Regions from separate parts of the Paenarthrobacter sp. TRD_SC_7 genome, predicted to be linked through region 1. Evidence: riboswitches for the same ligand, from Rfam matches in the RefSeq annotation. Region 1 holds a riboswitch; the other holds the start of a gene.
What was found. Region 1 has a riboswitch for cyclic di-AMP ahead of AC0J5Z_RS18600 (M23 family metallopeptidase). Riboswitches for the same ligand answer to the same signal wherever they lie in the genome.

Region 1 (7,454 bases):
GAGGCGAAGTTCTTTTGGGGGGCGAAGTAGTAGACGTCCGACTCGGCGACGTCTACGTCCAGTCCGCCGGCTGCGGAGGTAGCGTCCACCAGGACGAGGGATCCTTCTTCGGCACCTTGGACGCGCTTTACAGGAGCGGCCACGCCCGTTGACGTTTCATTCTGGGGCCAAGCGTAGACGTCCACACCTGCTTCGGCCGCTGCCACGGGGCGGGTGCCGGGTTCGGACTTGATGATGGAGGAAGCGTCGAGGAACGGTGCCTTGTTGGTGGCGGCAGCGAACTTGGAGCCGAACTCGCCGAATGAGAGGTGCTGAGCCTTCTTCTCAACCAGGCCAAACGCAGCCACGTCCCAGAACGCGGTGGAGCCGCCGACGCCGAGGACAACCTCATAGCCTTCAGGAGCGCGGAAGAACTGGCTGAGTCCTTCGCGGACCGAACCTACCAGGTTCTTGACAGGAGCCTGACGGTGGGAGGTGCCGAGGATGGTGGTCGATGCGGCAGACAACGCTTCGATCTGTTCCGGGCGAACCTTGGACGGTCCAGCGCCGAAGCGTCCGTCCTTGGGCAGCAGGTCGGCGGGAATGGTGATGCTGTTGTCGCTCACGTAGGGCTCCAATGGGTATCGGCTAGAGGTGGGTCGTGGCAGGGGGCATCAACTGCCCCTTCGACACCCCAATTCTGCCTGACCCGGCCCGGGCGCAGGAACCTGTGGCCGTCATAGTCCGCCACGTGGAATGCAGACGAACCAAATGCGACCGGAATTATCCAGAGTAATTCCAAATAAGCTAGGCTGGTGGTTGGCGTTCATAGGGCGGCGGTGCACACCGTCCGCCCTTGCTAGGGACGCGGTACGGTGGAGATTACGCAAGGAACTGCGTTCGAGGAGAGCTGAGCTGGATGACGGATCTGATCGATACCACTGAGATGTATCTTCGGACCATTTTGGAGCTTGAAGAAGAAAACATTGTGGCTCTCCGGGCCCGCATCGCCGAGCGATTGCGCCACTCCGGACCCACTGTTTCCCAGACCATTGGACGCATGGAGCGCGATGGCCTGGTGATTGTGTCCAACGACCGCCACCTGGAACTGACTGAAGTGGGACGGAAGCGTGCCACCGAGGTCATGCGCAAGCACCGCCTCGCGGAGCGCCTCCTGGCCGACGTCATCGGGCTGGACTGGGCCTACGTGCACGATGAAGCGTGTCGCTGGGAGCATGTCATGAGTGAGCGCGTGGAGCGCCGGCTCTACGAGCTCCTGGAGCACCCTACGGAGTCTCCGTATGGCAACCCGATCCCGGGACTTGAAGCGCTTGGTGGCCTTGCCAGCCAGCCCTTCCCACGGCTCGACGTCAACCTGATGCAGGCCATGGACGGCTATGCTACCGATTCCCGTGTGGTGGTCAGCCGCCTCGCGGAGCCCATACAGGTGGAGCCGGAACTCCTTACCCAGTTGGACGAAGGCGGAATCCGTCCGGGCGCAACCGTCTCGCTGGAACGCGTCGGCGAGTACATCTCGGTCAGGGTCCCCGGTATCGAAGGCGCCTTGGAACTGCCTCCTGAAGTTGCCGCGCACGTCTTCGTCTCGCTCAGCTGACAGACGCTGCGCCGGTACCGTGTCAAACCTCACTTTGGCGCCTCCGTCGCGCGTGTGACCTGCGGTTTTCCGGAATTGATGATAAGGGCCCACTGCGCTCAGCCCGTTCCTGTTGATAACGAATTTATTACCGAAGGCCTTAATCCCCTATAGTTATCTACTAGCGCTGATACCAAAGCGTTACCTGATCCGGAGCCGAGCTCTGCCAGCGGATCAGGTGTGTTACCCACCACTGGCAGAGGCGGGGGAACCACAAGCGGCTGTCTAAAGAAGCAGCCTTGGGGTGAAGTCCGCAGCAGAAGTGCCCACGTATACATGTCCCTCTTGGGATACCTGTGTGCCGTGAGCGCTTCGTGCGGACCGGGTCTTTGTACTCTCTGACCCGAATCCGACAGCTAACTTCGCAGGCTTTTGAGAGAGGAACAGAGTTTGACATCGCAGAACGTCAGGGGCCGCCGCCGCGCGTCCGGCCCCGCTGCTGAGCTGCGGCCAGCCACCGTCGTAACGGAGATCCGGCCTCGCGACACCGAGCGTCAGGTGCGCCGCCGTAAGAGCCCGTTGCGCCAGGTTGCCGATTTCGCCGCTGCCAGCGGCGTCGGGCAGAAGGCTGGTGTTGCGCTTGCCGCCACCGGACTTGCCTTGACTGTCGGCCTGCCTGCCACAAGTCCCGTCATGGCAACCTCGGAATCAGGCCAGACTGAGTCTGCCCTCGCCGTAGCCGCCCCTGCCGGCAGCCAGCCCGAGGTCTCCGCCGCCGCGTCCGCCAAGATTGACTTCAGCCGAGCCGCCGTGGCTACTGCAGCCGACCCCGACGGGAAGCTGAAGCAGTTGCTCAGTGCGCAGTCGGCCGGGAGCATCCAGCGTGCCTCATCCGTCGGCACCATGGCCAGCCCCCTTGACACGCTCACCACGGCATCCCCTTTTGGTTACCGCATCAGCCCCCTCACGGGTGGTGCCGGTGATTTCCACCGCGGCCAGGACTTCGTTGCGCAGTGCGGCACGGCTGTGCACGCGGCAGCCACCGGCAAGGTCACTTTCGCCGGATGGCACGAATACGGCGGAGGCAACCGCGTGGTCGTGGACCACGGCAACGGCCTCGAGACCACGTACAACCACCTTTCGTCCTTCACCGTCAAGGTTGGCCAGACCGTCAACCGCGGCGATACCGTCGCCCTGAGCGGCACCACGGGCGCTTCCACCGGCTGCCACCTCCACTTTGAGGTCCAGGTCAACGGTGAAGTGGTAGACCCCATGGGCTGGCTCTAAAAGCCAGTTGATGGTTGCCTCTCGCATTCGCGGGACGCCCCGTGACCTGAATGTGACATTCGCGTTCAACTGTTGTAGCGTACAGAGCGCATCGGCTTTTTAGGGGGCCGGTGCACTTGAGTGGATTGCCTAGCTCTGCCACCACTCAAGGTCCGTTCGCATAAATCGTCTGGCAGGGGCGGGGGAACCACTTCTGGTCTTCGAAAGAAGGCCTTGGGGTTAAGTCGCAAAGCTTCCTTGGAAGCAGCGCCGCCGGATGACTCCCATCCGAATCCGACAGCTCACCTCGCAGGCATTGGGAGAGGCTACCTACGTGTCATCACGCACTACCCCTGCGCGCCATCGCGCCCAAACGGTTCGTACGAACCCGTTGAACACTCTTTCCAAGGCTGTTTCATCCAACGCAGGAACCGTGGGCCGCCAGGCCGCCGTCCTGGCAGCAGCCTCAGGCCTCGTCCTCACAGTGGGCGTACCGGCACAAGCAGCAGACGCCGACGTTTCCAAGTCGGAAGCCTCCAGCACCCAACAGCTGGTTGTTACTGCAGTGGTCACCGCAGCGCCAACAGCAACCGTTTCCTTCGAGAGCCCCACCGTGGCTACCAAGGCAGCCCCCAAGGTAGTCCAGCGCGCAGCGCGGGTTACCGAGCGTGCAGCGGCCACCACCAGCGAAGAAACCGCCGAAGCAGTCTCCGCAAAGTCCTCCAAGGCCAAGGATTCGGCTTCCAGTGCCGCTGCCTCCGGTCTTGCCGCCATTGCTTACACCGGCATCGGTTCGCCCTACGTTTGGGGCGGAACCACACCCAACGGTTGGGATTGCTCAGGCTTTACCCAGTGGGTCTATGCACAGGCCGGCATCAGCATCCCCCGCGTCAACGCCTGGACGGCCATGACGCCCACCAGCAGTCCTGCTCCCGGCGACCTCGTCATGCAGAACGGCGGAGCCCACGTGGGCATCTACGTCGGCAACGGCATGATGATCAGCGCTTTGAACCCCGGTCAAGGAACGCTGCTGCACTCTGTAGCGTCCACCGGCACCTCCTCGTTCTACACCCTCCGCTAGAGAAATAATCCGGTTCGGGGTCGGCCGGCATGCCCCCAATGCTGGCCAGCCCACTACCCGCGTGCACCCCCAACTGCACTCGGATACGAAAAGAGAAAATCATGACCAGTGCAAACAAGATTGCACGGCACCGCGCTGAGGCCCCTAAGACCAGCTCGCTTGCCGTCATCGCCAAGGCCGTAAGCAACAACGCCGGTGGCGTGGGCCGCCAGGCAGCAGTTATTGCCGCAGCTTCAGGCCTGGTCCTGACCAGTGGCATCGCCGCCAACGCTGCCGACACCAACGTGGATCGTGACTCCACGTCCACGTCCACTCTGGACGTGCAGTCGGTAGTCCAGGCCACCATCGCCGCGGACTCCACTGTGGCAATCTCCTACGAGCGCCCCGTGGTCACCACGGTGGAAGCCCCGGCTCCCGTGGTGGTGGAAGAAGCTCCGGCCAAGGTTGAAGCCAAGGTTGAATCCAAAGCGGCAACGGCGGTTACCGCCAACGCCGCTCCGGCAGCCAACGCGACCGTTGCCGTCAGCAGCGCAACCCCCGCTCCGGCAGCCCCGGCGGCTTCCAGCGGCCTCGGCGCAGCAATCGCTGCAGCTGCTTACGCCCAGCTCGGCGTGACCCAGGACTGCACCATGCTGGTGACCAACTCCCTGGCTGCCGTGGGCATCAACTTCCACGACTGGCCCGCCGGCTATCTCTCCCTGGGCCGCACCGTCAGTGCAGCAGAAGCCCAGCCCGGCGACCTCGCCTACTACGCCAACGGTGGTTTGGCTGGACAGGCCCACATCGCTGTCTACGTCGGCAACGGCCAGGCAGTGCACGGTGGATGGAACGGATCCACCACGGCACTTTTCAGCGCCAACGTCGGCTCCGGCCCGGTTTTCATCCGCGTCAACGGCTGATCCACATCGCGCAAGAACACCCCGCAGGCTTCGGCCGGCGGGGTGTTCTGCTTTAACTGCTACCCGTATTCGTCCACGCCACACCAATTGCCTGGCGACACCCACATCCGAGCGTCGCCGGCCCGTGTGGTTGGCACCAGAGAATGTGAGTGGCGTCAGTCGCGGTAGCAGGTGAGGCGGCTCTATGGGTTCGACGACGGCGTTCGGGTGGGTGCCGCCGTCGGACGTTGGCGGGTGGTTGGCTCGTGGAAGCGGGCGGCCGCCACCCACTTTGGTTCTGAAAGCCTTCCGACACGCGGCGAACAAGGTGTGTCGGTCCAGATCTGCCCCTCAAAGTAGGTGGTGGCGACACGCAGAGGGGCCCCGATTTCCGCCACATCCCTTAACCGCGCATGAACTCTTGCCGACACCGCACGCGAAACGACAGAAAAATTCGTTGATACGGCATATAAGTGCTTACCCTTGTGTTGTCGATCCACAGCCCGTACATGCAGAGGGCAGCCGGCCCTCGTGCCCCTGACGGGTGCGGCCGTGAAGAGGTACGTGCATGCGCACACTCGTTCTGAATGCTGGATATGAACCGCTGGCGGTAATAACATTCCGCCGGGCGCTGGTCCTTGTGCTGACTGGGAAAGCTAGCGTAGTGGCCGAAGGCGACGAGCCTGTCGTCGGGCCACAGGAGATTCTCGGAAGACCTTCCGTGATCCTCCTCAACCGCTATATCCGTCCCCGGTACAACAGGATTACCGCCGTGAGTCGCCGCGGGGTCCTTCGCCGCGACGGCCATCGCTGCGCCTACTGCGGGAAAACAGCGCACACCATAGACCACGTCCACCCCAAATCCAGGGGCGGCGCGGATTCCTGGGAAAACCTGGTTGCGGCGTGCTTGAAATGCAATAACGCCAAGAGCGACCACACGCTGGCAGAAATGGGTTGGAAACTCCGTTTCACGCCCGGCGTGCCCCAGGGAACCATGTGGCAGATCAAGGAACTCGAGAAACCTGCGCCGGACTGGGACCCGTTCCTGTTGCCGGAATCCGCTGCCTGATCGATTTCTGCTGGTCTCCGTCCGTCCCGGGTAATCTGGGCGGATGGAGTTCAATGCCGTGATTTTGGCGGGTGGCCGGGCCACCCGTCTCGGTGGCGTGCCCAAGCCATCGTTGAAGTACGACGGCGACACGCTCCTTTCGCATGCCCTGCAGGCTGCCCGGGGTGCTTCGGCGGTGGTTGTGGTGGGGCCGGACGCTCCCAACGATGAGCCAAAGGACAGGGGACCACTGCCGAGCGGTGTCTTGAGGGCTCGGGAGGAACCGGCATTCGCCGGGCCGGCCGCGGCAATTGCGGCCGGCATGGCTGCGCTGCAGAGGAGTGGTTCGAACACCCTGTGGACGCTCGTGCTGGCATGCGATATGCCGCATGCTTCCCGTGGTGTTGACCTCCTTTGGGATGCCCTTGAAGCAAATCCCGGAGTGGAAGGGGCGATGGCAGTTTCCGGGGACGGGCGGAAGCAGCCACTCCTGGGGGCCTACAGTACAGCGGCTCTGGAAAGGGAAGTGGCCGTAGCTTCCGAAGGCTCGGGGTTAACGAACTCTTCAGTGTTCCGGCTGCTTGCTAGGCTGAACGTGCTGGACGTGGCCGTCCCCGCGGGGTCCACCGATGATGTGGATACGTGGGAGGACGCCGCGGCCTTGGGCATTGACTACGAGTTGGAGGCGGACGTGAAAAGCCAGGAAGAGACGCTCGAGGAATGGTGCCGCACGCTGCTGCAGGCTTTCGAGCTTGAGGGTGTGGAAGTGGACGTCAATGAGGTCCTGGCGGTCGCAGGAGTGGCGGCGCATTCAGTAGTGCGCCCAGCGGCGCCCCTGACCACGTTCATTGCCGGATACGCGGCAGGCATGGCCCGCGGGATCGGCCAGGCCAGCGATGATGCATCCATGAATGCCGCACTGGACCTGGCACGCAAAGTTGCCAAGGAGTACTCGGAGTCCGGGACTGACCGAGAATGACAGAGGCCCCCGCAGAGGGCCATCACGCGGCACACACATGGCATGAGGCCCGGCAGCGAGCATTCGAGGTTGCTGCTCCCATCCCGCCAGGCCCCGTGCCGCTCAGTTCTGCCCTCGGGCGCACCTTGGCTTCGGATGCCTTGGCCGTGCAGGACATGCCCCACTATGCTTCGTCCGCCATGGACGGATGGGCCGTCAACGGCAGTGGCCCATGGATCCTCAGCGAGCCCGGACAGCGGCTGGCACCGCACCAGGCGAGCCCCATTGTCACCGGCGGGCTGATACCGCCCGGCGCCAAGGCAGTACTGCGCAGCGAAAGCGGTGTTATCACCACGGACGACGACGGCCTGCCGGTTCTTGCGCTGGGCGGCACCGCCAAACCGGGGGAGCCCCGCAACGGCCAACACATCCGTAAAGCTGCAGAAGAGGCTGCTGAGGGTGATGTCCTGCTCAAGGCAGGGACGGTGCTGAATCCGGCACACATTGCCTTGGCAGCGCTTGCTGGCCTGGACCACGTGGACGTGCTCGGCAAACCGCTGGTTCGGTTCCTCCTGACGGGTTCGGAAGTCGTTGCCCAGGGTGTTCCCTTGCCTGGACAGGTCAGGGACACCTTCGGCCCGCAATTGGGC
Region 2 (7,454 bases), 290 kb from region 1:
GCTCAGCCCACGACTTTTCCGTTTCCATTACCGTCAACGCACTCGTTGGGTAGCGGGTTGCAGCATCCATGTAAGCGTCGTGGTCCGAATCGCGGGAAGCCAGATGCATGGCAAGATCCTGAACTCCGGGCATATGCGAGATCACCATCAACGTGGTCACGGTGTCGGGAACGTGGTTGATGACCGTCAACATCCGGTTGGCCGAGGCGGAGTACAAGCCGTCCTCAAGTTTGGGCGTCGGTGCCTTGTCCCCCAACTCATCGCACACCCAGGTGCAGGTCTGCCGGGTCCTCAACGCTGACGAACACAGGATAAAGTCGGGCACAACACCCTGTTTGAGCAACCACTTCCCAGCCAACGGAGCCTCCCGGTGCCCACGCTCCTCCAAGGGACGCTCATGATCAGGCACACCCATGGGCCAATCGGCCTTGGCATGCCGCATGATCACCAGGCGCTTAATGTGATGGTCACTCATAACCCAACCCTATCCGCCGCAGACCCCCGAGGCTTCCTGCGGGCCGCCGTCACCAACTTTGAATTCGCGGCAACCACGACACGCGGTGAAGCAGGCGTGTCCAAGGTATTTGACGGCCAATGTGGGTGATGGCAGCACCGGCGCCGGAAGCGCCCGCCGCTGAATCACCCCGCGAACGCGAAAGCGCCCGCCCTTACAGGACAGGCGCTTTCGGCGTAGTGCTACTTAGATCGAGTATTCGGGTGCTGCCCAAACGATAACTTCGGGGTGCTCGTAGAAGCGGTAACCCTGGCCGCGGACCGTGCGGACGGTGTTGGCGAGGCGGCCCAGCTTGGAGCGGAGGCGGCGGATGTGGACGTCGATGGTGCGCTCGTTGGGTACCTCTTCGGCATTGCGCCAGAGGCCCTCGAGCAATTCGTCGCGGCCAACCGTGCGGGTGCCGTTCTCGACGAGGTAGTTGAGAAGCTCGAATTCCTTGAACGTCAGGTTCAGCGATTCGCCGTCGAGGTGCACTTCGCGCCGGGCGAGGTCGATCAGCACGCCGGACGGACGGGATTCCTGCTGGGGCGCCGGGCGTGCGGCTTCAGTGCGCTGGCGTGCGGCAACGGTGGGGTCGCCGAAGGTGGAACGCACGACGTCGAGCGCGGACCCGGGTGCCCCTGCGGGGGCAACTGCGACGGCGGCGTAGCTTTCAGCGCCGGTCACGAGGGATTGCGCGTAGGCCCGGATTTCCTGGGCCAGCTTGGCGATGGAGGTTCCTGCAGCTGCTGCGGTTTCTTCGTCAATGCCCATGTAGAGGACGAAGCCGCGGGCGACGTTGTCGTTGGCAACGGGGCGGAGCTTGTCCGACTGCGCAATCACAGGAGTGGGGGCCGTCATGGGTGCCGGCTCTGCGGTGGGGACTGCGCGCAACTGGCCGTAGGAGTTGGGGTTGTAGCCCTGCGGCACGTATCCGGGCGCCTGCTGACCAGCCCCTTGCGGAGCGGGAGAGTAGCCTGGACGGCTGCCGAAGCCGGGGCGAAGCCCTGCGTTTGACGCGGCCTTGTTGGCGTTACGGACGGAGATGTGGACGTATCCAGATGCAACTGACATGGAGTGCTTACCTCAAAAGTGAATAGCCGTCATCGCGGCTTCGAATGCTGGTTGTCCCCGCAATGAGTTTGGGGAGGGGCGCCCAACGCTGGGCTAGGGGGCGAATGCCTGAAACTTCTTGGGGTGGAAAGTTAGGCTTGCATTCGACAACAGCGGTCATCATGGCCAGCGGGTGTGCTGGGCCAGGTTGCTGCGGCTGCAGGTGCTGTTGAGTTCTTGTTCACATTGGAAGTGTGCAACGTAACAATGGCAACACGCAAGTAACAAAGCGCGGAACCGTCCACATTTTGAGACGCGGAGGTCTATTGTGCTGCAAATCACAATTCAGTGGAGGTCATAAATGAACACCATTTCATTCGGCTGGAGTAGGAAATCTTCGCACTTCAGTGAATTATCTTCGGCGAGGTCGGCATCCTGCGCACCTCACTTCCAAGGAACTCCCTCCACACTGAATCTCACGATCTGAAACACTTGTTGTCCAATCGTAGGTATCCCCCCTCGCCGATTTTCTGCCCCAAAGTCTGCTACAAGCTGTAGAACACAACGAAATCGGCGCACAAGGTGCCTCCGCAAGAGCGTGTGCAGGTGCTCCCACCTCGCTAGTGTGGACTTCACAGCGTCCTCACAGGACGTGCAAAGCGTCGGCTTACCGGCAGAAGGGAAAGTTGTCCCATGGCCTCCTCGCACTCCATGACCAACAACCTTCCCCAGCTGACCCACCCGGACGGCTCTCCAATCCGCGCCCTGGTGGTGGATGACGAACCCAGCCTCGCCGAGCTGATGAGCATGGGCCTGCGCATGGCGGGCTGGTCCGTTGCCGTAGCCGGCGATGGTCCGGAAGCAGTGAGCCTTGCCAAGGACTTCCGGCCCGACGTGCTGGTCCTCGATGTCATGCTGCCCGGTTTCGACGGCGTCGAGGTCCTGAACCGCATCCGCACTTTCGCCCCGGAAGTTCCCGCCCTGTTCCTCACCGCAAAGGACGCTGTGCAGGACCGCATCGTGGGACTCGCAGCGGGTGGGGACGACTACGTCACCAAACCCTTCAGCATGGAGGAAGTCCTCCTTCGCCTTCACCGGCTGGTCCAGCGTTCCGGCGTGGCAGCCATGGACACAGCAGAGCTGGCGGTGGGAGACCTCACCCTGAATGTGGACACCCGCGAAGTGACACGCGCCGGCGAGGATATTCCCCTCACAGCCACGCAGTTTGAGCTTTTGCGATACCTCATGGAGAACCCGAAACGAGTGGTAAGCAAAGCCCAGATCCTGGACCGTGTGTGGGACTACGACTTCGGCGGACAGGCCAACATCGTGGAGCTTTACATCTCCTACCTGCGCAAAAAGATCGAAGCGAACCACCCGCCCATGATCCACACCATTCGCGGTGCCGGATACGTTATCAAGCCTGCGGACTAAGCGTTGAGCAAACGTTCGGGAGTGGCCAATAAGCCACCGCGAAGTTGGCTCAACCCGTCCACCTGGCATTTGCGCACACGGCTGGTCCTGGTGGCTATGGCCCTGTTGATCGCGATTTGCGGTGCCGTGGGAGTGGTCAGCTACGCCTCCATGGACATGTTTTTCAACAAGCAGCTCGACAGGCAGTTGGAGCAGGCGTCCAGCCGCGCGAACAGCTTCGGCAGGCCGCCGTCGAACTTTCCCTCCTCCCCCTCAGGTAGGCCTGACCCGCTGGAGGCCAGAGGCCAGGCGGCGGGGACACTCAACGCGAGGATCGACGGATCCAGCGTGCGAAGCTCAGGTCTGATCGACGCCCAAGGCAACCGCGTCGCCCTCTCTGACGACGACGAGCAGGTTCTGCTCTCCCTCCCCGGGGACAACGGCCCTGTTGACCGATCATTCTCCAACGGCGACTACCGGCTCGTGGCAGTCGAAACTGCTTTCGGCGACGTGATCGTGACAGGGTTGCCGCTTGCGGACAAGCAAAGTGCCGAGGCCTCGCTGGTGTGGACCATGGTGCTGGTTTCGCTGGGCGGGTTGGTCTTGATCGGTCTGGCAGGCACAGTCATTATCCGCCGCACCATGCGGCCGCTTGAGCAGCTCTCCGAGGTGGCCACGAAGGTTTCGCGCCTGCCTCTCGACGCCGGCGACGTGGCACTTGCGGTGCGCGTACCGCCGTCGGCCTCCCATCCCGGAACGGAAGTGGGCAGCGTTGGGTATGCCCTGAATCAAATGCTGAACAACGTCTCCAGCGCCCTCGAAGCCCGGCAGGAAAGCGAAACCAAAGTGCGTCAGTTCGTTGCAGATGCTTCGCACGAGCTGAGGACGCCTCTGACTGCCATCCGCGGCTACACGGAGCTGCTGAGGATGACCGAGAACTTCACCGAGGACGGCCGTAAATCCTTGGCGCGCGTCCAGAGCCAATCCGAGCGCATGACCACCCTGGTGGAGGACCTCCTGCTTCTGGCAAGGCTGGATGAAGGGCAGCCGGTGAAGGTTGAGCCCGTGGACCTGACACATCTGGTGATCGAGACCGTCAGCGACGAGAAGGTCATGGCTCCGGACCACATCTGGCAGCTCCAGCTGCCCGATGAGCCCATCACCGTTCGCGGCGATGCCACCCAACTTCACCAGGTGCTGGCCAATTTGCTGTCCAACGCCCGAAAGCACACCAACCCGGGCACGACTGTGGTCACCGGCGTCATGCTCTCCGCAGACGGCAGCGCGGTGGTCACCGTGACGGACAACGGGCCCGGCATCCCTGAAGATTTCCAAGGCCGGATCTTCTCCCGGTTTGCCCGTGCTGATGCCGCAAGATCGGGGTCTGAGGGCACCTCCGGACTCGGCTTGTCTATCGTTGAATCCATCGTTTCAGCGCATGGCGGCAGCGTGGAAATGACCTCACGGCCGGGACACACGGAATTCGCCCTGCGACTCCCCACCGTCAGCAGCGAGGGTCCGTAACGAATTGAGCAAGGCGACTCACCGGCGTCGTGATCTCTGTTACCTAAATGTGACTTCTGCGGAAACCTCCTGTACCGTCGAAAGGGTGGGTCGTCCCTAGCAGGCCCACATCCGGGATGCGCCGAGCTCTGCCACTTCCCGGAGTCCGTTCTTTCTCCGAGGCAGAGACGGGGGACCCAGAGTCTCCGGGCCAGGCCTTTTTGGCCGGCCCTTGGGGTGAAGCCGCAGCATGATGCGCGGCCGGATGACCTCATCCGAACCCGACAGCTAACTCCGCAGGCGCTGAGAGGTAATCACATGTCTGAATTTAACGATCAGACGCGCCCTTCCGCGCGTCACCGCGACGAACACAACGCACCGCTCACCAAGTCGCAGTCCGTCCTCAAGAACGCAGCCCGCCAGGGTAAGTCCGGCCACCGCATGTCCGTAGTAGCCGGTGTCGTGGCAGCTGCACTGGGCGTTGCATCGCTCGGAACTGCCGCAAACGCCGCATTGACCCTCCCCGAGGCGAGCCGCGTAGCCGGAACCCAGGCCAGCGCCCAGGTCAACGCCAACAAGTCGGCTGAGATCTCCGCTTCCCTGAATGCTGCCGCCAAAAAGGGCGCAGCCGACAGGGCCGCTGCGGACAAGGCAGCTGCTGAGAAGGCTGCCGCTGATCAGGCAGCAGCCGCGCAGGCCGCGGCCGAAAAGGCTGCCGCTGATCAGGCAGCAGCCCAAGCCGCAGCTGAGAAGGCTGCTGCCGACGCTGCTGCCAAGCAAGCTGCCGACGCCGCTGCTGCCGCTGCCGCCGCGGAAGCCGCAGCAGCTGCCGCAGCTCCGAAAGCTGTAGACGACCCCGCTGCTGCCAAGGCGTACGCACTGAGCATCCTTGGCAACTACGGCTGGGGCCCGGGCGAGATGACTGCCCTGAACACGCTGTGGGAGAAGGAATCGAACTGGAAGACCACGGCGATGAACGCTTCCAGCGGCGCCTACGGCATCGTCCAGTCCCTGCCTGCTTCCAAGATGGCTACCGTTGGTCCTGACTGGGAAACCAACTACCAGACCCAGATCAAGTGGGGCCTGAACTACATCAAGGAGCGCTACGGATCCCCGTCCGCCGCTCTGGGCTTCCACTTGGCCAACAACTGGTACTAAGCCGGACTGCTTGATTGCCGCGCCCGTTGCCGCCGTTCGCACCAGTACCCACTGGAGCGGATGGCGGCAACGGGCGCGGCTTTGCCGTTTCACCATGGGTCCGCCGCCGAAGAACGCTACGTCTCCGGTTCGGCCTCCACCGCACCCCGCACGGCTGCGATGGAGGCGGCGACATCGCCTGCGTCCGTGGTCCAATTGCTCACGGAGATCCGCAAAATCTCCCGGCCCCGCCACGCCGAACCGGACATCCATACCGCTCCCTCAGCCATGAGCCGCTGGGTGATGCGGTGTGTGCGATCGTCACTGCCGAAGCTCACCGAAACTTGCGTGAACACGACGTCGTTGAGGACTTCCACACCGGGGATCGCGGCGAGGCCCTCAGCCAAAGCACGGGCATTTGCTGCCAGGCGCTCAACCATGGAAATCACGCCGTCCCGGCCCAGCTGCCTGAGTGCGGCCCAGACCGGAATGCCCCGGGCGCGGCGGGACATCTCCGGAACTTTCTCGAAGGGATCCCCAGGCCCGGCATCCGTGGCAATGAGGTAACTCGTGTGGACACTGAAGGCACGCCTCAGGACTTCCGGGCGGGCAACGATTGCCAGCCCACAGTCGTAGGGGACGTTAAGGGTTTTATGGGCGTCGGTTGCCCACGAATCCGCGTCCTCCACACCTGCCAGCCGGCCTCGCAGCTTCGGGCTCACCGCGGCCCACAAACCAAATGCGCCATCCACGTGCACCCACGCCCCGCGATCGTGGGCCACAGCTATTGCTCCCTCCATGGGATCGAATGCGCCGGAGTGCAGATTGCCCGCCTGCAGGCAGACCAACGACGGGCCGGGCTGCTGATCCATGGCATCGGCCAGCGCATCGGGAAGGATCCGTCCTTCGTCATCGGCGTCTACAGGGACGCATGCACCCAATCCGAGGTACCGCAACGCAAGATCCACTGCGGCATGGCGTTCCCGGCCGGCAAACGTGGTGATGCGTGGTGCGCCACTGAGGCCAAGCGCCTCAAGGTCCCAGCCTGCCTCGTCCATCAGGTACTGACGGCCCGCAGCCAGTCCAACAAAGTTGGCGGTGGTGGCGCCTGTGGTGAATCCGACGTCGGCGGTGGCGGGCAGATGCAGGAGATCCAAAAGCCAGGCGGCGGCAGATTCCTCGATGGCAGCGGCCGCGGGGGTGGCGAACCGGAGCCCGGTGTTCTGGTCCCAGGCGGAGACAAGCCAATCGGCTGCCATGGCGGCGGGCAGGGTACCGCCCATCACCCACCCAAAGAACCGTCCGGACTGGATAGCCATCAAGCCGGGCTCGGCCAGCGCTGCGAGTTCGTCCACCACCTCCGCAGCATCGGTGGCTTCGTCGGGGAGACGCGGCAGGATGCTCTTGGCCACCTGGTCGGCGTCGGACGAAGGGCGGACAGAACGGGTGGGAACCGACGCAAGCCAATCACCGGCGTGGACCATGGCCCGCTCCAATGCAGCACCGTACGCCTCCGGCATCGCAGACATGCGCACAGCCTACGCCCGGTTCACGGCTTGGAACAGACCGCGCAGAAAGGGCTAAAGGGTCAGCGTCAGGAGGTGACCGCCGTCGTCGTCCTTCACAGCACTGACGGTCACCGCCGAGTAGTCCGGGATTCGCCAGATGCCCGGCTCCAGCTCGCCGCCAGCGTCGCCCACCACAACGGTCCGCATCCCCGCCGCACGCGCAGCAGCGATCCCGGCAGGCGCATCCTCGAAAACCACGACGTCGGCCGGGTCGGCTCCCAGCAGCGCCGCCGCCTTCAGGTATCCCTCCGGGTGCGGCTTGCCGCGGGTGACAGACTCGGCAGTGA

Region 2: another riboswitch for cyclic di-AMP. It lies ahead of AC0J5Z_RS19940 (aggregation-promoting factor C-terminal-like domain-containing protein); the one in region 1 lies ahead of AC0J5Z_RS18600 (M23 family metallopeptidase).

The regions. Positions count from the first base shown of each region.
Region 1 covers NZ_CM149587.1:3,906,671-3,914,124, reverse strand. Annotated here, with positions in the region: gene serC (phosphoserine transaminase) at 1-605, opposite strand, end outside; gene AC0J5Z_RS18605 (iron-dependent transcriptional repressor DtxR) at 899-1,594, shown strand; cyclic di-AMP (ydaO/yuaA leader) riboswitch at 1,808-2,019, shown strand; gene AC0J5Z_RS18600 (M23 family metallopeptidase) at 2,024-2,860, shown strand; cyclic di-AMP (ydaO/yuaA leader) riboswitch at 3,008-3,169, shown strand; gene AC0J5Z_RS18595 (C40 family peptidase) at 3,174-3,920, shown strand; gene AC0J5Z_RS18590 (NlpC/P60 family protein) at 4,022-4,819, shown strand; gene AC0J5Z_RS18585 (HNH endonuclease) at 5,367-5,867, shown strand; gene AC0J5Z_RS18580 (NTP transferase domain-containing protein) at 5,911-6,825, shown strand; gene AC0J5Z_RS18575 (molybdopterin molybdotransferase MoeA) at 6,822-7,454, shown strand, end outside.
Region 2 covers NZ_CM149587.1:4,200,043-4,207,496, forward strand. Annotated here, with positions in the region: gene AC0J5Z_RS19920 (SixA phosphatase family protein) at 1-475, opposite strand, end outside; gene AC0J5Z_RS19925 (winged helix-turn-helix domain-containing protein) at 701-1,567, opposite strand; gene AC0J5Z_RS19930 (response regulator transcription factor) at 2,240-2,980, shown strand; gene AC0J5Z_RS19935 (sensor histidine kinase) at 2,984-4,483, shown strand; cyclic di-AMP (ydaO/yuaA leader) riboswitch at 4,617-4,777, shown strand; gene AC0J5Z_RS19940 (aggregation-promoting factor C-terminal-like domain-containing protein) at 4,781-5,620, shown strand; gene AC0J5Z_RS19945 (pyridoxal phosphate-dependent decarboxylase family protein) at 5,737-7,128, opposite strand; gene AC0J5Z_RS19950 (HAD-IA family hydrolase) at 7,180-7,454, opposite strand, start outside.